Regions from separate parts of the Sutcliffiella sp. FSL R7-0096 genome, predicted to be linked through region 2. Evidence: predicted binding sites of a transcription regulator. Region 2 holds the regulator's gene; the other holds the start of a gene.
The links. Region 2 encodes CtsR, which represses protease genes until heat stress. Its sites were predicted from a motif close to ATGGTCAATAAAGGTCAAACA; they were not measured.
Positions count from the first base shown of each region.

Region 1: a site for CtsR is predicted at 9,845-9,865, ahead of clpP (ATP-dependent Clp endopeptidase proteolytic subunit ClpP). Genes of this name have one in related genera too.

Region 1 covers NZ_CP152003.1:4,251,433-4,263,043, reverse strand. Annotated here, with positions in the region: gene hisA (1-(5-phosphoribosyl)-5-[(5-phosphoribosylamino)methylideneamino]imidazole-4-carboxamide isomerase) at 1-218, shown strand, start outside; gene hisF (imidazole glycerol phosphate synthase subunit HisF) at 219-977, shown strand; gene hisIE (bifunctional phosphoribosyl-AMP cyclohydrolase/phosphoribosyl-ATP diphosphatase HisIE) at 974-1,648, shown strand; gene MKY77_RS21840 (tetratricopeptide repeat protein) at 2,195-3,631, shown strand; gene trxB (thioredoxin-disulfide reductase) at 3,822-4,778, shown strand; gene MKY77_RS21830 (8-oxo-dGTP diphosphatase) at 5,397-5,855, shown strand; gene rapZ (RNase adapter RapZ) at 5,902-6,792, shown strand; gene MKY77_RS21820 (YvcK family protein) at 6,792-7,757, shown strand; gene whiA (DNA-binding protein WhiA) at 7,805-8,749, shown strand; gene MKY77_RS21810 (HPr family phosphocarrier protein) at 8,826-9,083, shown strand; gene clpP (ATP-dependent Clp endopeptidase proteolytic subunit ClpP) at 9,128-9,712, opposite strand; tRNA gene MKY77_RS21800 (tRNA-Arg) at 10,058-10,135, shown strand; gene rpoN (RNA polymerase factor sigma-54) at 10,741-11,611, shown strand, end outside.
Region 2 covers NZ_CP152003.1:103,453-115,063, forward strand. Annotated here, with positions in the region: rRNA gene MKY77_RS00555 (16S ribosomal RNA) at 1-797, shown strand, start outside; rRNA gene MKY77_RS00560 (23S ribosomal RNA) at 1,000-3,931, shown strand; rRNA gene rrf (5S ribosomal RNA) at 4,014-4,130, shown strand; gene MKY77_RS00570 (CtsR family transcriptional regulator) at 5,253-5,714, shown strand; gene MKY77_RS00575 (UvrB/UvrC motif-containing protein) at 5,726-6,274, shown strand; gene MKY77_RS00580 (protein arginine kinase) at 6,275-7,339, shown strand; gene clpC (ATP-dependent protease ATP-binding subunit ClpC) at 7,362-9,800, shown strand; gene radA (DNA repair protein RadA) at 9,995-11,371, shown strand; gene disA (DNA integrity scanning diadenylate cyclase DisA) at 11,374-11,611, shown strand, end outside.

The DNA.
Region 1 (11,611 bases), 760 kb from region 2:
CGACAGACGGTATGCTTTCAGGTCCAAATGTTGAGGCGACGGTCGAGCTTGCCCGTGTGACAGGTGCTTCCGTCATTGCCTCGGGTGGGGTAAGCGAGGTGGAAGATTTACTTGCATTGAGAGAGTTTGCAAAAGATGGCGTATCAGGTTCCATAGTTGGAAAAGCAATTTATACGGAGAAAATAAACCTTGCCCAAGCGTTGGAAGAGGTGAAATAGATGCTGACGAAACGAATCATACCTTGCTTGGATGTAAAAGAAGGGCGTGTCGTGAAAGGCGTCCAGTTTGTGGAGCTTCGTGATGCCGGCGATCCGGTGGAGCTTGCTGCATTTTACGATGAAGAAGGTGCCGACGAGTTGGTATTCCTAGATATATCCGCTTCCCATGAAGGTAGGGAAACGATGGTGGATGTGGTTGAGCAGGTGGCGGCAAAATTGGCCATTCCGTTTACGGTGGGGGGCGGTATCAACTCCATCGAAGATATGAAACGATTGTTGCGTGCCGGTGCGGATAAAGTTTCCTTGAACACGGCCGCATTGCTGAATCCTTACTTGATTCAGGCTGGATCGGATTACTTTGGTTCGCAATGCATTGTGGTCGCGATTGATGCAAAATATGACGAGAGTCTCGGCTCGTGGAGAGTCTACACACATGGCGGTCGTCGCGAAACGGACTGGGAAGTGGTGGACTGGGCACGAGAAGCGGTCAAGTTGGGAGCCGGGGAGATTTTATTGACAAGCATGGACAGCGACGGGGAGAAAAAGGGCTTCAACCTTGCGTTGACAAAAGCGGTGAGTGAAGCCGTTTCGGTTCCGGTCATTGCCTCTGGTGGTGCAGGGGAAGCATCGCATTTCCTTACGGCGTTTGAAGAAGGAGCGGCTGATGCAGCATTGGCCGCGTCCATTTTCCACTATAAAGAAACAAGTGTAAAAGAAGTGAAGAATTACTTGAAGGAGAAAGGGGTGGAGGTTCGATGATCAATCTTGAAGCGGTTAGGTTTGACGAAAAAGGACTTGTCCCGGCAATTGTGCAAGATGTTTCTAGTAAGGAAGTGTTGACACTTGCTTATATGAACGGTGAATCGCTCGTGAAAACGATAGAAACCCGGGAGACTTGGTTCTGGAGCCGGTCACGTGCAGAACTTTGGCATAAGGGAGCGACTTCCGGCAATACACAGCGAGTGGTAGAGATGCGCTATGACTGCGATCAGGATGCGGTACTTGTGTTGGTGGAGCCAAATGGACCGGCGTGTCATAAGGGAGAGTCGACCTGTTTTCATGAGGTGGTGCTGGTTGATGGGGCTAGTGCTGGTAGTGGAGCAGACGTTGAGAGGGCCGATTCTGCATCTTCCATTTTGGGGCGTTTGGAGTCTTTGATTGCCTCGCGTGCTATGGAAAAACCAGAAGGATCTTATACCACCTACCTTTTTGAAGAGGGTGTGGATAAGATTTTGAAGAAGGTTGGCGAGGAAGCGGCGGAAGTGATCATTGCCGCGAAGAATCGTGACCGCGGGGAGCTGACTTGGGAGGTTGCCGACCTATTTTTCCATGTGATGGTGCTGTTGCGAGAACAGGACGTAAATTTGGATGAGGTTTTGGCGGTTCTGGAAGAGCGTCATGCGAAAAAGCCTGGAGGAGCGGAGAAATAAAACTATAAGGTTGCACTTCCTTGGTTGCCTGCGAGCAGCTGGGGAGGTGTTTTTTATTTAATGAGAGTACTATCCCCCTTTTCAATTTATCCAAGACTCTTAAAAATCGGGAAAGGGGAACTCTCTACTTTTTTCCTGCCATAGTAAATTTCAAACAAACGTTTGTATAATCGAATATAAAAGGTCAAATGTACGAAGGGATACAGCCGTCGCAACTAAGAATTACTTTTCAAAAAGCTAGTTTGAAATAATTATGTTTTAATCCCAAAAAAGCAAAAAAACCAGACTTATACTATATGAATAAAGATTTTTCTAAACAAACGTTTGTTCAATAAATTTCAAAATCACCAATTCTAAAGGGATGCAACTGTAGGGTTCGAGATTAACTTTTGAAATAGCTATTTCAATAAAGTATTTCACTTAAAGTATAAAAGAACCCCCGATTATCAAGGCCAGAAAACAACAAACATCAAAATTTCCCACCTCCCTTTCAAAGCGGTGTTGTGTTATACTACGAACGGTAAGTAAGTTTGTATGGAGGCTATAATGGGAAAAAATCCGAATATGAAACAAGTTGCGAAGATCATCCCATTTGCGCAGAATGGCGATTATTTTTTTCAAAAGGGCATCCGCGCTTATAGAAAGCGGGATTTATATAAGGCAAGAAAATGGCTGCAGCGTGCGGAGGCGATGAAGCCGAGTGATGCATCCATTATGTGTCAACTGGCGATTGTTTTAACCGAGCTTGGCGATTATCAGCGTTCGAATGAACTTTTAGAGGAAATTATAGGAGATTTGGCTCCCGATATGCACGACTGCCATTACTTTTTGGCGAACAATTATGCGTATTTGGGATTGTTCCAGGAGGCTAGGAAGCATGCCGAGGAATATTTGACGATGGAGCCGGACGGGGAGTTCGTGGAGGATACGGAAGATTTGATAGATCTTTTGGAAATCGAGACGGACGAACCGGAGGATTATGTGGAGGGTCAGGATCACCTTATTGTCATGCAGGAAAATGCCAGAGGTTTGCTTGAGAAAGGTGAGCTTGATGAAGCGTTGGCATTACTCGAGCAAATCATTGAAGAGTATCCGCAATTCTGGTCGGCATACAATAACTTGGCATTGGCCTACTTCTACAAGGGGAATCTTTCAGAGGCGCGCGATGTGCTGGAGGAAGTGCTGGAAAAGAATCCAGGCAACCTGCATGCGCTATGCAACCTGCTTGTCTTTTTCCATTACGAGAATAATGTGAAGGAAATGAATGAGCTTGCAACCCGCCTTGAAAAGGTGACACCGATTCTAGTGGAACATCGTTATAAGCTTGGCGCGACTTTTGGGCTGATCGGACGTTACGAACTGTCCTTCAAGTGGTTGCGTTCTCTGCAGAAGAACGGTTTTCAAGGAGATGGTACGTTTTATTTCTGGCTGGCTAATGCAGCCTATCAGACGGAACGATTTACGACCGCAGAGCAGGCATGGGCGAAAGTGCTTGAGTTGAACCCTGAAAAGGCCGGCACGGAGCCATGGAACCATGTAGAAGATAAAACGGTCGAGGAAGAAGAAGCCGAACAGCTCTTCCACATCTTCCAATCGAGCTTCTCAAGTAAGACAACGGTCAAAAATGTACTTGAGCAATCCTTTGTCACATCTTCTGTACGCGAATTTGCCATGTTTGCCTTATTGAATCGTAAGGATGTACCGGTCAATGTGGTCAATGGGTATGAAATTGCAAAACTTTTAAAAAAGAAACAGGTCGATTCGACCGTAAAAGAATGGTTTGACCTTTATGCACGCGCATCGAAGGAAGCCGTTACTTTCACGAATGCACCTGCTTGGGCTGGGGCTTTTGCCTATGTCTGGAGCAAAGGGAATGGTTATGCAGTGACTCAAAAAGAGTTGGTGGAAACATATGAGGTTTCTGAAAGTACTTTAAGGAAATACATCAAAAGAGTAGAGGAATTGGTTGCTACTTTATCTTAAAGGCCGGGCCTGAGTAAAGGTTCGGTTTTTTTGCTGATTTCTTATGAGCAAATAGTTGGACGGACAACCCACCTGTTATATAGGATAGTAACTGGGAATACTTTATAAGGGTGTTCCGTAATTATATATCTAAAATCGGATGAAAATAGGGTTATCATAAAGCAGTAAAAGAGTTAAAGGAGTGGGCAACATGACAGAGGAAAAAATTTATGATGTGATCATTATTGGAGCAGGACCTGCGGGGATGACTTCTGCAGTTTACACATCCCGTGCTAATTTGAGCACGTTGATGATCGAGCGCGGAATGCCGGGTGGACAGATGGCAAACACAGAGGAAGTCGAGAACTACCCTGGCTTTGACCATATCCTTGGACCTGAGCTATCCACTAAAATGTTCGAGCATGCGAAGAAGTTTGGTGCCGAATATGCATATGGTGATGTGAAAGAAGTTATTGATGGAAAAGAATATAAAACAGTGAACGCTGGCAGTAAATCTTATAAAGGACGTACAGTAATCATAGCAAGTGGTGCCGAGTACAAAAAAATCGGTGCCCCTGGTGAGAAAGAGCTTGGCGGACGCGGAGTTTCCTACTGTGCGGTTTGTGATGGCGCGTTCTTTAAAAATAAAGAATTGGTGGTTGTTGGTGGAGGGGACTCTGCTGTGGAAGAGGGCGTGTACCTGACTCGCTTTGCATCCAAAGTGACGATAGTTCACCGTCGTGATGAGCTTCGTGCACAGAAAATCCTTCAACAGCGTGCATTTGACAACGACAAGATCGATTTCATCTGGAGCAACACCATCAAAGAAATCAACGAAAAGGACGGCAAGGTTGGCAGTGTGACGCTTGTGAGCACGAAGGATGGAGAAGAGCAGGAGTTCCAAACAGATGGTGTGTTCATCTATGTGGGAATGCTACCATTGACAAAACCATTCTTGAACCTTGGAATTACAAATGACATGGGTTATATCGAAACAAATGAGCGAATGGAAACGAAAATTCCTGGAATCTTTGCGGCTGGTGATATCCGCGAGAAAACGTTACGTCAGATTGTAACGGCAACAGGTGACGGAAGTATCGCTGCACAAAGTGCCCAACACTATGTGGAAGAGCTTGTGGAGGAGTTAAAGGCAAACACAGCAAAATAAAGCTCGGCATAGGTATGTCGAACTATAAAGGGACTTGTCGAAATGTTCCTTTAACCAAAACGTAACTGCGCCTTAACGCATCTGTAACAGCTTTGAAACAATAATCGGTTATTATATAAATAGTAATTGACCCCCTTTTATAAATATAGTGGATGACACGGGTTCCCTTTTTCCCGTGTCCTTTTTTTATGCCTTTTTTTAGGGTATGCTTAGTTTATAGTTAAGCTATGATATACTTGAAAAATAAAGCGTTTACAAATCTCTGTTCCCAACCTGGAATCGATACCTGTCAGGAATCCTTACATAGAGTTCGTTAATTTGTAGAACTTTATTGTGTCTTAATAGGTGCATTTGCTGTAAAATAAAAAATGATACACTTGGCTAGTTTTATTTTTAATGAAAAGGCTCAGTTAAACATCGCTGTTGATTTCCGCACTAGGCTTTGCTTTCCTAGGGGCGTTAGGGGAGCCTCCTCGGCTTGCGCCTGCGGGGTCTCCCCTAAAACGCTATCTCCCTCAGGGGTCTTCGCCTATTGCTCCAATCAACAGTATGCTTTAACAGAGCCAATGAAAAAGGAAATCTATAATTAGACAGCTAAGATTAAAAGGGGTTGTAACCATGCAAAGAGTAACAAATTGTGTGTTAGTGAAAGATGACCAAGTGCTACTGTTGCAAAAGCCACGTCGTGGGTGGTGGGTTGCACCTGGTGGAAAAATGGAGCACGGAGAATCGGTGAAAGATACCGTGGTGCGTGAGTATCGTGAAGAAACAGGCATCTACTTAAAAAATCCTGCCCTTAAGGGTGTTTTTACATTTGTGATAAAAGAGGGAAAGGACATCGTGTCCGAATGGATGATGTTCACCTTCCTTGCGACGGAGTATGACGGACAGAATGTGAAGGAATCAGAAGAAGGGAAAATCGAATGGCATAAGCAGGAGGATATTGCAACACTTCCAATGGCGCCAGGGGATTTTCACATACTCGATTATCTCATTAAAGGTTCTGGCATGATTTTCGGTACGTTCACTTACACGCCGGATTTCGAATTGTTGTCCTACCGTCTGGATCCAAACTGATTGGTGATTGAAAAGCCAAAGCCAGAATTAAAGGAGTGAAAACAATATGAGTACAGGTACGAGCAGTGATGTGGAATTGGTGATTATCACTGGGATGAGCGGAGCGGGGAAAACCGTCACTATCCAAAGCTTGGAGGATCTTGGCTTTTTCTGTGTCGATAATCTACCTCCGACCCTGCTTCCGAAGTTTTTGGAGCTGATGGAAGAGTCGGGCAATAAAATGAATAAAGTGGCATTGGTAATGGACCTGCGTGGACGCGAGTTTTTCGACAGCCTGTTTGAAGCGCTGGATGACATTTCGGAATTATCATGGGTAACACCGCAGATTCTATTCCTTGATGCGAAGGATTCTGTTCTTGTTAGCCGTTATAAGGAAACAAGAAGATCACATCCATTAGCAAAATCGGGCTTGCCGCTTGAAGGGATCGAGCATGAGCGTGAGCTACTGGAAGAATTGAAGGGCCGTGCCCAACTGATCTTGGATACTTCCAACCTAAAACCGCGTGAACTCAGAGAGAAAATCCTCAAACAATTTGCTACACACTCCAAACAGACTTTCAAATTGAATGTTGTTTCCTTCGGGTTCAAGTACGGACTTCCTATTGATGCAGACCTTGTTTTTGATGTACGCTTCTTGCCAAACCCTCATTATATTGATCATATGAGACCGATGACAGGACTTGACGAAGAGGTTTCCTCCTATGTATTGAAATGGACGGAAACGCAGAAGTTCATTGAAAAGCTGGGAGATTTGTTGAGCTTTATGCTTCCATATTACAAGCGGGAAGGGAAGAGCCAGCTTGTGCTTGCCATTGGATGTACGGGAGGGCAGCACCGTTCCGTGACATTGGCAGAGTATTTTGCGAAGCATTTTAAGGATGAATATGATACACTCCTTACACATCGTGATATTGAGAAACGAAAGGGTAAACACTGATGAAACGTCAAAAGGTACCCAAAATTGTCATTATCGGAGGCGGAACGGGGCTTCCTGTTCTGCTCCGAGGATTAAAGCATTATGATGTGGATATCACAGCAGTGGTAACGGTCGCCGATGATGGCGGAAGCTCTGGAAGATTGCGTGATGAGCTGCACATACCTCCACCGGGGGATGTCCGCAATGTCTTGGCGGCGTTATCGGATGTGGAACCACTAATCGAGGATTTGTTTCAGCATCGCTTTGCAACCGGAAACGGGTTATCCGGTCATTCACTGGGTAATCTGCTCCTTGCTGCCATGACTACGATTACAGGCGACTTTGTCCATGCCATTCGTGAAATGAGCAAAGTATTGAATGTCAGAGGAAAGGTTCTCCCTGCTGCAAATCAAAGCGTTGTTTTACATGCGGAGATGGTGGATGGTTCCATCGTTACAGGAGAATCGAAAATCCCCGCTCATGGGCAAAAAATCAAACGGGTATTCCTAACACCAGAGAACGTCGAGCCCTTGCAGGAATCGGTTGAGGAAATAGAGAAGGCTGATCTCATCATTGTAGGTCCTGGAAGCCTTTACACCAGCATCCTGCCAAACCTCCTTGTCCCAAAGATCGGCGAGGCGGTGTGCAACGCGCATGCCAAAAAGGTGTATATCTGCAATGTCATGACACAGGCTGGCGAAACGTTGGAATACACGGCAAGCGACCATGTCAAGGCACTTTATGACCACCTTGGCTGCAGCTTCATGGATACGATCCTGGTAAATGAGGAAGGTATTCCTGAGGAGATCGCCATGCGTTATAAAAAAGAATCGGCAACACCGGTCGTGTACGATATCGCGGCCTTGTCAAACCTTGGGCTAGAGATTGTGCATGACAAAATCATTCGCTACGAGGACGGGGTCATTCGTCATGACACCCAAAAAGTGGCAGCGCTTTTATATTCAATGATCAAAAAAGACGAATAGATAGATGCAACCGGATGCAAGGAAAATTAGACTGGGGGTGATCAACGATGTCCTACGCTTCTGAAACAAAAAAAGAACTGACCACCATAGAAACGAAAGACTGTTGCGTAAAGGCAGAGCTTGCGGCACTTATCAGGATGAACGGATCGCTGTCCTTTTCCAATCGGAAACTGATTTTGGATATCCAAACTGAAAATGCTGCGATTGCCCGCAGAATCTATACGCTGACAAAAAGGATATACGATGTGCGTGTCGAATTGCTTGTACGTAAGAAAATGAGATTGAAAAAGAATAACGTCTACATCGTACGGTATGCAGAGCAGGCCCATTATATTTTGGATGAATTGAAAATATTGAAGGACGGCTTCACATTTGTCCGTGATATTTCAGAGGAACTGATTGCCAAAAAATGTTGCAAACGCTCCTATTTGCGCGGAGCCTTTTTAGCAGGAGGCTCTGTCAACAATCCGGAGACGTCCTCTTATCATCTCGAGATTTTCTCGCTCTATCATGAACACAATGAATCTTTGTGCGAGCTCATGAATATGTTTCACTTAAACAGTAAAACGCTGGAGCGTAAGAAGGGGTATATCACGTACCTGAAAGAGGCGGAGAAGATTGCGGAATTTCTGAGTATCATTGGCGCACATCAGGCGTTGCTGAAATTCGAGGATATTAGGATTGTGCGAGACATGCGGAATTCAGTCAACCGATTGGTAAACTGTGAAACAGCCAATCTTAATAAAACAATCGGTGCAGCCATCCGGCAGGTAGAAAACATCCGTTTTATTGACAGCACGGTCGGGCTTGGGATTCTACCTGACAAGCTTCGCGAAATAGCAGAGCTGCGTGTCACCTATCAGGATGTGACCTTGAAGGAGCTTGGCGAGATGGTATCAAGTGGGACCATCAGCAAATCCGGCATTAATCACCGACTACGGAAAATAGATGAAATTGCCGATAAATTACGTGCAGGGGAATCTGTTAAATAAAGCTGTGAGGGGCCTTCGCGATTGAGGGACGGCTATCGGATCAGCCAACATAAAATTGGATAGAGGAGGAATACACATGGTACAAAAACAAGTGGATGTACGTTTGAAAACGGGCTTACAAGCACGTCCGGCTGCCCTTTTCGTACAAGAAGCAAACCGCTTCTCAAGCGAGGTTTTTCTAGAAAAAGACGGCAAGAAAGTAAATGCGAAAAGCATCATGGGCCTAATGAGCCTTGCAATCAGCTCCGGAACAACGATTACGCTAATCGCTGACGGTCACGATGAAGAGGATGCAATTGCGGCATTAACAGAATACGTTCAGCAAGAGAACTAAAAAACCGGGTCTCCCCTTGATGGGAAGCCCGGTTTTATTTTTTCTTAGTTATTATTACGGATAACTTTGTCGATTAGTCCGTATTCCAATGCGCGGTCAGCTGTCATGAAGTTGTCGCGGTCTGTGTCGCGGGAGATCACTTCAATTGGTTGACCAGTTTGCTCGGATAGGATCGTGTTCAGCTTTTCGCGTAGGAACAAGATGCGTTTTGCAGCAATCTCAATTTCCGTTGCTTGACCTTGTGCTCCACCAAGTGGTTGGTGAATCATGACTTCACTGTTAGGAAGAGCGAAACGCTTGCCTTTAGCACCAGCTGCAAGTAGGAATGCCCCCATGGAAGCAGCCATACCCACGCACATTGTGCTAACATTTGGCTTAATGAAGTTCATTGTATCGTAGATGGCCATACCAGCTGTGATGGATCCACCCGGGCTGTTGATGTAAAGGGAGATATCCTTATCAGGATCTTCCGCTGCCAAGAATAGAAGCTGAGACACAATGGAGTTTGCAACATTGTCATCAATTGCACTTCCAAGCATGATGATACGGTCTTTTAATAGACGGGAGTAAATGTCATACGCGCGTTCCCCGCGGCTCGTTTGTTCAATAACTGTAGGAATTAAGTTCATCTCACTTTTCCTCCTTGAAATTTAAGTTTTAAATTGATAAGGGTTCATATGTAAAAATGGGTAAACACCATGGTGAACCTCTATCAAATTAGTAAGTATTACTAAAACTTTATGTACTTTTATCATACATACAAGGTCAAGAATGGTCAAATAAAAACCATCGCAAATACCCCCATTTTTCCCCATGTACATAATCATATCCACTCTGGGGTGGAATTAAACTTCAAACCGTATTCTAGAGGGGGATATATGTATTTTTTATAGGGTTGCTATGAATAGACTATTGCCCGCCTCTCGACAACTGGTGTATAATTTGGTATATTAATAAAGTTCCATTTGCAGCGTGCGCTCGTAGCTCAGGGGATAGAGCGGTGGTTTCCGGTACCGCGTCATGCGGGGGTTCGAATCCCTCCGAGCGCGCCATTGATTTCTATATTGGAAAAACTTACTTTTGAAACGCAATTGATAAACGTGTTATAGTATTACTTGTAACGGACAAGGGCCGTTATCTTATATGATCTATCCACCCAGTGTCGGCACACTGGGTTTTTATTTTGTCTAAAGGCATCCCGGCTATATGGTGGAATGCCTTTTCTTTTACCCATAGTCATTTAGATTTAGGGAAAGGGAAAGTATTTTATGAGTTTTGGATCGAATAATGGACTAACGGAAAATAAACATCCCTTAACGGAAAGTAAAATTCCACTAACGGAAAATAAATCATCCCTAACGGAAAATAACTCCCCTGTAGCCTCACCCACCAGCAACTCCCAATCCCAACTTCACCCCAAAATCTCACCATTCACCATGAAAATTAAGTATGACAATCCAAACACCATAATAAAATAGAATAATTAGCAAGCACCGCTAGCAAAAAAGATCGCCCTTCGACATAGGTGGAGAAATTCCTGCCGGGGTCTGACCCCTAAAGGAAGATTTTTAAAGCTTACAAGTCCCACAAACTCATGTAGAATATAGGGAGAGACCGAAAACTGGATCGGAGAGTGGCCGGAGGAGGAATGGTAAGTATGATGAAGCAGTCCGTTGGTTTGTATCAGGAGCAGTCGTTGAGGCTTGCGATGACGCAGGAGCTGAAGCAGGCGATTACGTTGTTGCAGTATTCGACGCTTGAGATGGTTGATTTCCTGAAGGAGCAGTCACTGGAGAATCCGCTTATGGAGCTGAAAATGCCAGCTACACAAAGGGAGCTTGCCTCTTCAAGGGTGCAGCGACTTAAACCAAGGAAGATTGGAACCACCACTCTACAAACCTTTTCCATCGAAAACTTCAGCAAGCATGGAGAAACCCTCCAGCAATATATAGAACAGCAACTAGTCGACAGCCCGCTCTCACCCGAAGAGAGAAAGCTTGCAAGACGAGTCATCCAGTACATGGATCCGAATGGCTACATTCAAGAGGATCCAGCGTCCATTACGAAGCAGCTAAAGACAACAACAGAAACAATCGAAAAGCTGCTTACTCACATTAAACAACTGGAACCAGCTGGAGTGGGTGCGAGAAATCTTCAGGAATGCTTGTTGCTGCAATTAAGACGCAGGGAGCAGTCAAACCGGAACGAAATGGCAGAGGCGATACTTGAGAACGACTTCACTCTTTTTGCTGAAAAAGCGTGGAAGACGCTTGCCAAAAAGTATGCCATCAGCCTTAAACAGATACAGGGAATTCACGATGAAATTGTCCAATTGAACCCGCGTCCAGGAAATAAGTATGAAACAACAGAAAGGCCCAAGTACATCATTCCGGACCTGGTCGTCCAAAAGCATCAAAACCAATTCGTCGTATCATTGAATGAAGAAATCATTCCTCAAATAAAAATAAACAAGCAAAACGAGGCCGCACTTAAAAGTAAGAACGAACTAGAATCCTATCTACAGGAAA
Region 2 (11,611 bases):
AACTGACACTGAGGCGCGAAAGCGTGGGGAGCAAACAGGATTAGATACCCTGGTAGTCCACGCCGTAAACGATGAGTGCTAAGTGTTAGAGGGTTTCCGCCCTTTAGTGCTGCAGCTAACGCATTAAGCACTCCGCCTGGGGAGTACGGTCGCAAGACTGAAACTCAAAGGAATTGACGGGGGCCCGCACAAGCGGTGGAGCATGTGGTTTAATTCGAAGCAACGCGAAGAACCTTACCAGGTCTTGACATCCTCTGACACTCCTAGAGATAGGACGTTCCCCTTCGGGGGACAGAGTGACAGGTGGTGCATGGTTGTCGTCAGCTCGTGTCGTGAGATGTTGGGTTAAGTCCCGCAACGAGCGCAACCCTTGATCTTAGTTGCCAGCATTCAGTTGGGCACTCTAAGGTGACTGCCGGTGACAAACCGGAGGAAGGTGGGGATGACGTCAAATCATCATGCCCCTTATGACCTGGGCTACACACGTGCTACAATGGACGGTACAAAGGGCAGCAAAACCGCGAGGTCGAGCCAATCCCATAAAACCGTTCTCAGTTCGGATTGCAGGCTGCAACTCGCCTGCATGAAGCCGGAATCGCTAGTAATCGCGGATCAGCATGCCGCGGTGAATACGTTCCCGGGCCTTGTACACACCGCCCGTCACACCACGAGAGTTTGTAACACCCGAAGTCGGTGGGGTAACCTTTTGGAGCCAGCCGCCTAAGGTGGGACAGATGATTGGGGTGAAGTCGTAACAAGGTAGCCGTATCGGAAGGTGCGGCTGGATCACCTCCTTTCTAAGGAATGTACGCTTGTTGTTTTGTTTAGTTTTGAGAGAGCATTCTCTCTAAATAGGCAATTCTTACGAATTGTCATAGTTGTTCCTTGAAAACTAGATAATGTAACTAATATCAAGATATTCACAAAATATCGTTCATCTTAGTAATTTTCTTTATAGATATCATCGCTGATATCGACACATGACCAATTTTGGTCGACGGTTAAGTTATTAAGGGCGCACGGTGGATGCCTTGGCACTAGGAGCCGATGAAGGACGGGACTAACACCGATATGCTTCGGGGAGCTGTAAGTAAGCTTTGATCCGGAGATTTCCGAATGGGGAAACCCACTGCTCGTAATGGAGCAGTATCTTTACCTGAATACATAGGGTAATGAAGGCAGACCCGGGGAACTGAAACATCTTAGTACCCGGAGGAAGAGAAAGCAAACGCGATTTCCTGAGTAGCGGCGAGCGAAACGGAATTAGCCCAAACCAAGAGGCTTGCCTCTTGGGGTTGTAGGACACTCAACATGGAGTTACAAAGGAACGGGGTAAATGAAGCGATCTGGAAAGGTCCGTCATAGAAGGTAAAAACCCTGTAGTTGAAACTTCGTTCCCTCCTGAGTGGATCCTGAGTACGGCGGGACACGAGAAATCCCGTCGGAAGCAGGGAGGACCATCTCCCAAGGCTAAATACTCCCTAGTGACCGATAGTGAACCAGTACCGTGAGGGAAAGGTGAAAAGCACCCCGGAAGGGGAGTGAAATAGATCCTGAAACCGTGTGCCTACAAGTAGTTAGAGCCCGTTAATGGGTGATAGCGTGCCTTTTGTAGAATGAACCGGCGAGTTACGATCCCGTGCAAGGTTAAGTCGAAGAGACGGAGCCGTAGCGAAAGCGAGTCTGAATAGGGCGAATGAGTACGTGGTCGTAGACCCGAAACCAGGTGATCTACCCATGTCCAGGGTGAAGTTCAGGTAACACTGAATGGAGGCCCGAACCGACTCACGTTGAAAAGTGAGCGGATGAGGTGTGGGTAGGGGTGAAATGCCAATCGAACCTGGAGATAGCTGGTTCTCTCCGAAATAGCTTTAGGGCTAGCCTCATGTGTTAGAGTCTTGGAGGTAGAGCACTGATTGGACTAGGGGTCCTCATCGGATTACCGAATTCAGTCAAACTCCGAATGCCAAAGACTTATCCATGGGAGTCAGACTGCGAGTGATAAGATCCGTAGTCAAGAGGGAAACAGCCCAGACCGCCAGCTAAGGTCCCCAAGTATACGTTAAGTGGAAAAGGATGTGGAGTTGCTTAGACAACCAGGATGTTGGCTTAGAAGCAGCCACCATTTAAAGAGTGCGTAATAGCTCACTGGTCGAGTGACTCTGCGCCGAAAATGTACCGGGGCTAAACGTATCACCGAAGCTGCGGACTGTTCTTACGAACAGTGGTAGGAGAGCGTTCTAAGGGCGTTGAAGCTAGACCGTAAGGACTGGTGGAGCGCTTAGAAGTGAGAATGCCGGTATGAGTAGCGAAAGAAGGGTGAGAATCCCTTCCACCGAATGCCTAAGGTTTCCTGAGGAAGGCTCGTCCGCTCAGGGTTAGTCGGGACCTAAGCCGAGGCCGAAAGGCGTAGGCGATGGATAACAGGTTGATATTCCTGTACCACCTCCACTCCGTTTGAGCAATGGGGGGACGCAGAAGGATAGGGTAAGCGCGCTGTTGGATATGCGCGTCTAAGCAGCAAGGCTGAGAAGTAGGCAAATCCGCTTCTCATTAAGGCTGAGCTGTGATAGCGAGGGAAATATAGTACCGAAGTTCCTGATTTCACACTGCCAAGAAAAGCCTCTAGCGAGGAGTATGGTGCCCGTACCGCAAACCGACACAGGTAGGCGAGGAGAGAATCCTAAGGTGAGCGAGAGAACTCTGGTTAAGGAACTCGGCAAAATGACCCCGTAACTTCGGGAGAAGGGGTGCTCTGTTAGGGTGTTAAAGCCCGAGAGAGCCGCAGTGAATAGGCCCAGGCGACTGTTTAGCAAAAACACAGGTCTCTGCGAAGCCGTAAGGCGAAGTATAGGGGCTGACGCCTGCCCGGTGCTGGAAGGTTAAGGGGAGAGGTTAGCGCAAGCGAAGCTTTGAACCGAAGCCCCAGTAAACGGCGGCCGTAACTATAACGGTCCTAAGGTAGCGAAATTCCTTGTCGGGTAAGTTCCGACCCGCACGAAAGGCGTAACGATCTGGGCACTGTCTCAACCAGAGACTCGGTGAAATTATAGTACCTGTGAAGATGCAGGTTACCCGCGACAGGACGGAAAGACCCCGTGGAGCTTTACTGTAGCCTGATATTGAATTTTGGTACAGCTTGTACAGGATAGGTAGGAGCCTGAGAAGCCGGAGCGCTAGCTTCGGTGGAGGCGTCGGTGGGATACTACCCTGGCTGTATTGAAATTCTAACCCGCAGCCCTTATCGGGCTGGGAGACAGTGTCAGGTGGGCAGTTTGACTGGGGCGGTCGCCTCCTAAAGAGTAACGGAGGCGCCCAAAGGTTCCCTCAGAATGGTTGGAAATCATTCGCAGAGTGTAAAGGCACAAGGGAGCTTGACTGCGAGACCTACAAGTCGAGCAGGGACGAAAGTCGGGCTTAGTGATCCGGTGGTTCCGCATGGAAGGGCCATCGCTCAACGGATAAAAGCTACCCCGGGGATAACAGGCTTATCTCCCCCAAGAGTCCACATCGACGGGGAGGTTTGGCACCTCGATGTCGGCTCATCGCATCCTGGGGCTGTAGTCGGTCCCAAGGGTTGGGCTGTTCGCCCATTAAAGCGGTACGCGAGCTGGGTTCAGAACGTCGTGAGACAGTTCGGTCCCTATCCGTCGTGGGCGCAGGAAATTTGAGAGGAGCTGTCCTTAGTACGAGAGGACCGGGATGGACGCACCGCTGGTGTACCAGTTGTCTTGCCAAAGGCATAGCTGGGTAGCTACGTGCGGACGGGATAAGTGCTGAAAGCATCTAAGCATGAAGCCCCCCTCAAGATGAGATTTCCTTTTACTTCGGTAAGTAAGATCCCTGAAAGATGATCAGGTAGATAGGTTCGAGGTGGAAGCATGGCGACATGTGGAGCTGACGAATACTAATCGATCGAGGACTTAACCCAACAATTGAAATAAGTGAACGATATGAATTCTTGATACGAACACATTATCTAGTTTTGAAGGTTCAACCTTCAACTGAATATGTCTGGTAATGATGGCGAAGAGGCCACACCCGTTCCCATACCGAACACGGAAGTTAAGCTCTTCAGCGCCGATGGTAGTTGGGGGATCTCCCCCTGTGAGAGTAGGACGTTGCCAGGCAAATTTAAGGGAAACCAGTGCTTATTAAATTAGGCGCTGGTTTTTTTGTGTTTTTTGGGGGATGAGGAGGAGCGAGAGGGAGAGAGTATAGGTGATTTTGGACTAGTGGTTTTTTATCAGTTGGTGTCGAATGGGGTTTAAATAAGGTGACTTGGTTTCTAACACGGAAAAGTTGATTGATAAAATCCAAGCTGGCTGGATTGAAAGCAAAGATTTAGAGTGATTAAGCACTTTATCAGAGTTATAAGGACAATCTGGCGTGGAATTTTCTGTAGAGATTGTCATTATCAGAGCTATAAAGACAATCTGGCGATGAATTTTCTGTAGAGATTGTCATCATCAGAGCTATAAAGACAATCTGGCGGCAAATTTTCTGTAGAGATTGTCATCAACAGAGCTATAAAGACAATCTGGCGGCAAACTTTCTGTAGAGATTGTCATCATCAAAGATATAAGGACAATCTGGCGGCAAACTTTCTGTTGAGATTGTCATCATCAAAGATATAAGGACAATCTGGCGTGAAATTTTCTGTAGAGATTGTCATTATCAGAGCTATAAAGACAATCTGGCGGCAAACTTTCTGTTGAGATTGTCATCATTAGAGCTATAAAGACAATCTGGCGGTGAATTTTCCATTGAGATTGTCATCATCAGAGCTATAAAGACAATCTGGCGGTGAATTTTCTGTAGAGATTGTCATTATCAGGGCTAGAAAGACAATCTGGCGGCAAATTTTCCGTCGAGAATGTCATCATCAGCATCAAGAAGACACTCTTCCTAAGATTTCCCCCATTGAAAAGGTATCCATCGCTTTAACTGATTACCTATCTCTCTCCAGCCAGCTACCATACCCAATTCTTTTGAACAATTTTGACCAATTGACGTTTAGAGACATTACAAAAGTGGAATTCTGTTTGAGAGGGAGAGTTTTGCAAGATGCTCTGGTACTTCTCCCGCTACTGCTTCTTCTACATTTAATTTCTACATAAATAGAAGATCAACCTACTATGAATCGTAAAGGATGACAGTTTTTAGCGAAAGGTTATCTATTGAAATTTTTTTCAAGGTCTTATATATTTTACATATAGTCAAAGATAGTCAAGGTCAGATAGGAGGATAGCATGAGAAACATATCTGATGTCATTGAACAATACTTGAAACAAGTATTGGAACGGAGCAGGGAGAATTCTGCGGAGATAAAAAGAAGTGAGATTGCTGATAAGTTTGAATGTGTGCCTTCTCAGATCAATTATGTGATAAATACGAGATTTACGATCGAGCGAGGATATTTGGTGGAAAGCAAGCGTGGGGGCGGTGGTTATATCCGGATTATCAAGATTAAGCCGCATGATCATTTGCAACTAATCGACCAGATCATGGAGTTAATAGATGTGAGGGTTTCACAGGCAAGTGCGGAGGATGTTATCTATCGCCTGGTGGAAGAGAAGGTTATTTCCGCCCGGGAAGCGAAGATAATGGTAAGTGTGATGGATCGATCCGTTTTGTATTTAGGGTTGCCTGAAAGAGATGAATTGCGGGCGAGGATGTTGACAGCAATGCTGACCACTCTGAAGTATCGGTAGGGGGGATATAAATGGTATGTCAGGAATGTAATGAGCGCCCAGCCGCTCTTCATTTTACGAAAATCATTAATGGGGAAAAATCCGAAATCCACATATGTGAGCAGTGTGCACAGGAAAAGGGAAGCATGTCGATGTTTACTGGTGGCTCTGGTTTTTCCATAAATAATTTAATTGCCGGGCTGTTGAATACGGAACAGGCGATTCCTAATCCAAAACAGGAGGAGCTCGAGCCTAAGAAAGTGCTGCAGTGTGAGCGTTGTAAGATGACATTTACACAGTTTACGAAGATTGGCCGGTTTGGCTGTTCCGAATGTTATCATACGTTTTCCGATAAGATGCAGCCTATATTAAAAAGATTGCACAGTGGAAATACCGTGCACGCCGGTAAGATTCCGAAAAGAATCGGTGGCAGCATGCATGTGCGAAAAGAGATTGATTCCCTGAAAGAGGAATTACAGGAGCTTATCAGACAGGAAGAATTTGAAAGCGCGGCGAATACTAGAGATAGAATCAGAGAGTTGGAAAGGCAACTGAGTGAAAAAAGAGAGGGGGAGCAGTAGATGTCTCTTGAACACTTTTTGAATAATGCAGTCAGTTCTTGGATGAATCAGGAGGGCCCCGACTCAGATATCGTCTTGAGCAGCCGGGTAAGGCTGGCGAGGAATCTGGAGAATATGCAGTTCCCAACAGTGGCGAGCAATGAGGAAGCGCAAAAGATTGTCGATGTAATGAAACAGCATTTTGGAGAAAAAGCGTTTCAGGATCTTGGGGATCTGGAGTTCCTTCTTATGGAGGAATTAAATGCGCTAGAGAAGCGGGTGCTGGTAGAAAAGCACCTGATCAGTCCACAACTGGCGGAGGATTCGGCATTTGGTGCATGTTTGTTATCACCTAATGAAGAAGTGAGCATTATGATAAATGAGGAGGACCATATAAGGATTCAATGTTTGTTTCCCGGACTGCAGCTGAATGAAGCATTGCAGGTGGCCAATTCATTGGATGATTGGATAGAAGAGAAGATCGATTATGCGTTTGATGAAAAACGAGGATACTTAACCAGCTGCCCGACAAATGTGGGTACGGGGCTACGGGCTTCGGTCATGATGCACCTTCCAGCATTGGTGCTGACCCAGCAGATGAACAGGATTGTCCCGGCGATTAATCAATTGGGATTGGTTGTTAGAGGAATTTACGGGGAAGGCAGCGAAGCTTTAGGGAACATCTTTCAGATTTCCAACCAGATGACACTAGGAAAGTCGGAAGAGGATATTGTCCAAGACCTTATGAGTGTCGTGCAACAACTAATTACGCAGGAGCGATCTGCCCGGGAAGCATTAGTTAAAACTTCGAACATACAATTAGAAGATAGGGTTTTTCGCTCATACGGGTTGCTGGCGCATAGCCGGGTCATGGAAACGAAAGAGGCGGCAAAATGTTTGTCAAATGTCCGGCTCGGTATCGATTTAGGGTATATCACCGACATTTCCAGATCAATTTTGAATGAATTAATGATATTGACCCAACCAGGGTTCCTGCAGCAGTATGCTGGGGGACCATTAAAGCCAAATGAAAGAGATGTTCGCAGGGCGAGCTTAATTCGGGAAAGAATGCGATTAAAGAGATAAATTATTCGGGAGGCGATTAGATATGATGTTTGGTCGATTTACGGAAAGAGCACAAAAAGTATTAGCATTAGCACAAGAAGAGGCATTGCGCCTAAGCCATAATAATATTGGGACGGAGCATATCCTGCTTGGATTGGTAAGGGAAGGGGAGGGCATTGCCGCAAAAGCGCTGATCGCCCTTGGTTTAGGACCTGAGAAGATCCAGAAGGAAGTGGAGAACCTGATTGGCAGAGGGCAGGACAGTGGACAGTCCATTCCTCACTACACTCCAAGAGCGAAGAAAGTGATTGAGCTTTCCATGGACGAAGCACGTAAACTGGGACACTCCTATGTGGGAACGGAGCATGTCTTGCTTGGTCTTATCCGCGAGGGGGAAGGCGTGGCGGCACGTGTTCTGAACAACTTGGGTGTAAGCTTGAACAAAGCGCGTCAACAAGTGTTACAGCTGCTTGGAAGCAATGAATCTTCAGGAGGGCATCAAGGAGGAGCGTCTGCCAATGTAAATACGCCTACGCTTGATAGTCTTGCAAGGGATCTTACAGCAGTTGCTCGCGAAGGAAGCTTGGATCCTGTTATCGGACGAAGCAAGGAAATCCAACGTGTCATTGAAGTACTGAGCCGTAGAACGAAAAATAACCCAGTGCTGATCGGGGAGCCTGGGGTCGGTAAAACCGCTATCGCGGAAGGACTTGCACAGCAAATTGTGAACAATGAAGTACCGGAAATCCTCCGTGACAAGCGGGTTATGACCTTGGATATGGGGACGGTGGTAGCAGGGACCAAATACCGCGGTGAGTTTGAGGACCGTTTAAAGAAAGTAATGGATGAGATTCGCCAAGCGGGCAACATCATCCTGTTCATTGACGAGCTGCACACGTTGATCGGTGCGGGTGGGGCAGAAGGTGCGATCGATGCATCCAATATCCTGAAACCATCCTTGGCTCGTGGGGAGTTACAATGTATCGGTGCGACAACATTGGATGAGTACCGAAAATATATTGAAAAAGACGCAGCACTAGAACGCCGTTTCCAGCCAATCCAGGTGGATGAGCCGACAACGGCGGAATCCATTCAGATTCTGACGGGTCTTCGTGACCGTTATGAAGCTCATCATCGCGTATCCATTACCGATGAGGCGATCGAGCAGGCGGTTAAGCTTTCCGACCGCTACATCAGTGACCGCTTCCTTCCGGATAAAGCAATCGACTTAATTGATGAAGCCGGATCAAAAGTACGACTTCGTTCTTTTACGACACCTCCGAACTTAAAAGAGTTAGAGGTAAAGCTTGAGTCTGTCCGCAACGAAAAGGATGCGGCTGTACAAAGCCAAGAGTTTGAAAAGGCAGCATCATTAAGAGATACAGAGCAGCGTCTTCGTGAACAATTAGAAGAAACGAAGAAAACATGGAAAGAAAAGCAGGGACAAGAGAATTCCGAGGTGACAGTGGAGGATATTGCGATGGTCGTGTCCAGCTGGACTGGGATTCCGGTATCGAAGCTTGCGCAAACGGAAACCGATAAACTGTTGAACATGGAATCTCTATTGCATTCCCGTGTCATCGGCCAGGATGAGGCGGTTAAGGCGGTATCCAAAGCCGTTCGCCGTGCACGTGCAGGGTTGAAAGATCCAAAACGCCCAATCGGTTCCTTCATATTCCTTGGGCCGACAGGGGTCGGGAAAACCGAACTTGCTAGAGCCTTGGCAGAATCCATCTTTGGTGACGAGGATGCGATGATCCGTATCGATATGTCCGAATACATGGAGAAGCATTCGACTTCCCGTCTTGTAGGTTCCCCTCCAGGATATGTAGGCTATGATGAAGGTGGCCAATTGACGGAGAAGGTACGCCGTAAGCCGTACTCTGTCATCCTATTGGATGAAATTGAAAAAGCACATCCTGATGTGTTCAATATACTATTGCAAGTGTTAGAGGATGGCCGTCTGACAGATTCGAAGGGTCGTACAGTCGACTTCCGGAACACGCTTGTCATCATGACATCCAACGTAGGGGCGGATGCCTTGAAGCGTAACAAGTATGTAGGCTTTAACGTACAAGATGAGAACCAGAACTATAAAGACATGAAAGGGAAAGTGATGGATGAGCTGAAAAAAGCGTTCCGTCCGGAGTTCCTGAATCGTGTCGATGAAATGATCGTCTTCCACTCCTTGGAGAAAACACACTTGAAAGAGATCGTTACATTGCTATCTGAGCAGCTGACGAAGCGTCTGAAAGAACAGGATATTGATCTGGAGCTGACAGATGCAGCAAAAGAAAAGATTTCCGAAGAAGGGTACGATCCAGAGTACGGGGCAAGACCGTTGCGTCGTGCCATCCAGAAGCATGTGGAGGATAAACTTTCCGAAGAGCTGCTAAGAGGCAATATTGAGAAAGGTAAGAAAATCTCCTTGGATGTAGTAGACGGGGAATTTGTGGTTCGTGGTGTGGAAAAAGTGAAATAAGCATGATAGTCGATGGTTGAGAATAGAAGCGGAGGGCAGCTCTTTAATTGGAGCTTTCCTCCTTTCTTGTATTATCCAATGGTTTAAATTAGCGTAAATAATGTGAAATAAGGTATCATAAAAGAAGGAAAACAATGGTATTTTTATTATGCTCTTTTCATAAAGATTATTGTTAACATAGAGAGGATTTTTGGATGGCAAAGCGTAAGACAAAGTTTATGTGTAAGGAATGCGGGTATGAGTCTCCTAAGTGGATGGGGAAATGCCCGGGATGCCATGCATGGAATACGATGGTCGAGGAGCTTGAGGAGTCCAGGACTCCAAGGCGCGGAGGCTTTACGACATCTTCCTCCACACTGGCAAGGAAAGCGGAATCCATTACTAAAGTGGAAAATATAAAGCAGTCAAGGATCTACACCGATATGGAGGAGTGCAACAGGGTGCTTGGAGGCGGATTGGTCCAAGGTTCGCTTGTTCTTATCGGAGGAGACCCGGGGATCGGGAAATCGACTTTATTGCTGCAGGTGTGCTCTCAGTTGGCTATGAAGAAACACCGTGTCCTATACATATCCGGGGAAGAGTCTGTTCAACAGACGAAGCTGCGTGCAGATCGCTTAGGCGTGCAGGCAGAAGAGCTGTTTGTATTATCCGAAACGGATTTCGAACTGGTGGCAAAAGCGGTAGATGACATTCAGCCTACCCTGCTGGTTGTCGATTCCATCCAGACCGTTTATCATCCGGCAGTCACTTCAGCGCCGGGAAGCGTGTCCCAGGTCAGGGAGTGTACCGCGGAGTTGATGCGTATTGCGAAAACGAAGAACATCGCTGTTTTCATCGTAGGACACGTGACCAAGGAAGGATCCATCGCCGGCCCACGATTACTGGAGCACATGGTGGATACTGTGCTATATTTTGAAGGAGAACGGCACCATACATATCGCATATTGCGGTCTGTAAAAAATAGATTCGGTTCCACCAACGAAATAGGTATTTTTGAAATGAAGGAAGAAGGACTGACAGAAGTGAAGAACCCTTCTGAAATCTTTCTTGAAGAACGTTCCAAAGGAGCTGCAGGCTCTACTGTAGTGGCATCCATGGAAGGGACGCGCCCGGTATTGGTGGAAATTCAGGCACTCATTTCACCGACAGGTTACGGTAATCCGCGTAGGATGGCAACAGGAATTGACCATAACAGGGTCTCCCTCATCATGGCCGTGCTCGAAAAGAGGGTGGGCCTCTTGTTACAGAATCAGGACGCTTACCTGAAAGTTGCCGGCGGGGTTAAACTCGACGAACCGGCTATCGATTTAGCAGTAGCCGTGAGCATAGCTTCCAGCTTCCGAAACCAAACGTCTGAACCGACGGATGTGGTGATCGGCGAAGTAGGATTGACAGGTGAGATCAGACGGGTTTCCCGAATTGAACAGCGCGTGCAAGAAGCAGCAAAACTTGGGTTCAAACGGGTGATCATCCCAGCGAAAAACCTTGGGGGATGGACCGTTCCGAAAGAGGTCAATGTCATCGGTGTTAACACCATCGAGCAGGCTCTTCAATATACTCTAGGGGGATAGAGATGGAAGAACAACGGCAGAAAGAAAAAATCATGGCAGATACGTTACAGTTTATTGCACCAGGGACACCCATCAGGGAGGGAATCAACAACATTCTCCGCTCCCAGACGGGTGGACTGGTTGTAGTGGGTTTCAATGATAAAGTGAAAGAAATGGTGGACGGAGGCTTTTCCATCAACTGTCCCTTCAGTCCTGCCTATGTATATGAATTGGCAAAAATGGACGGTGCCATTATACTCA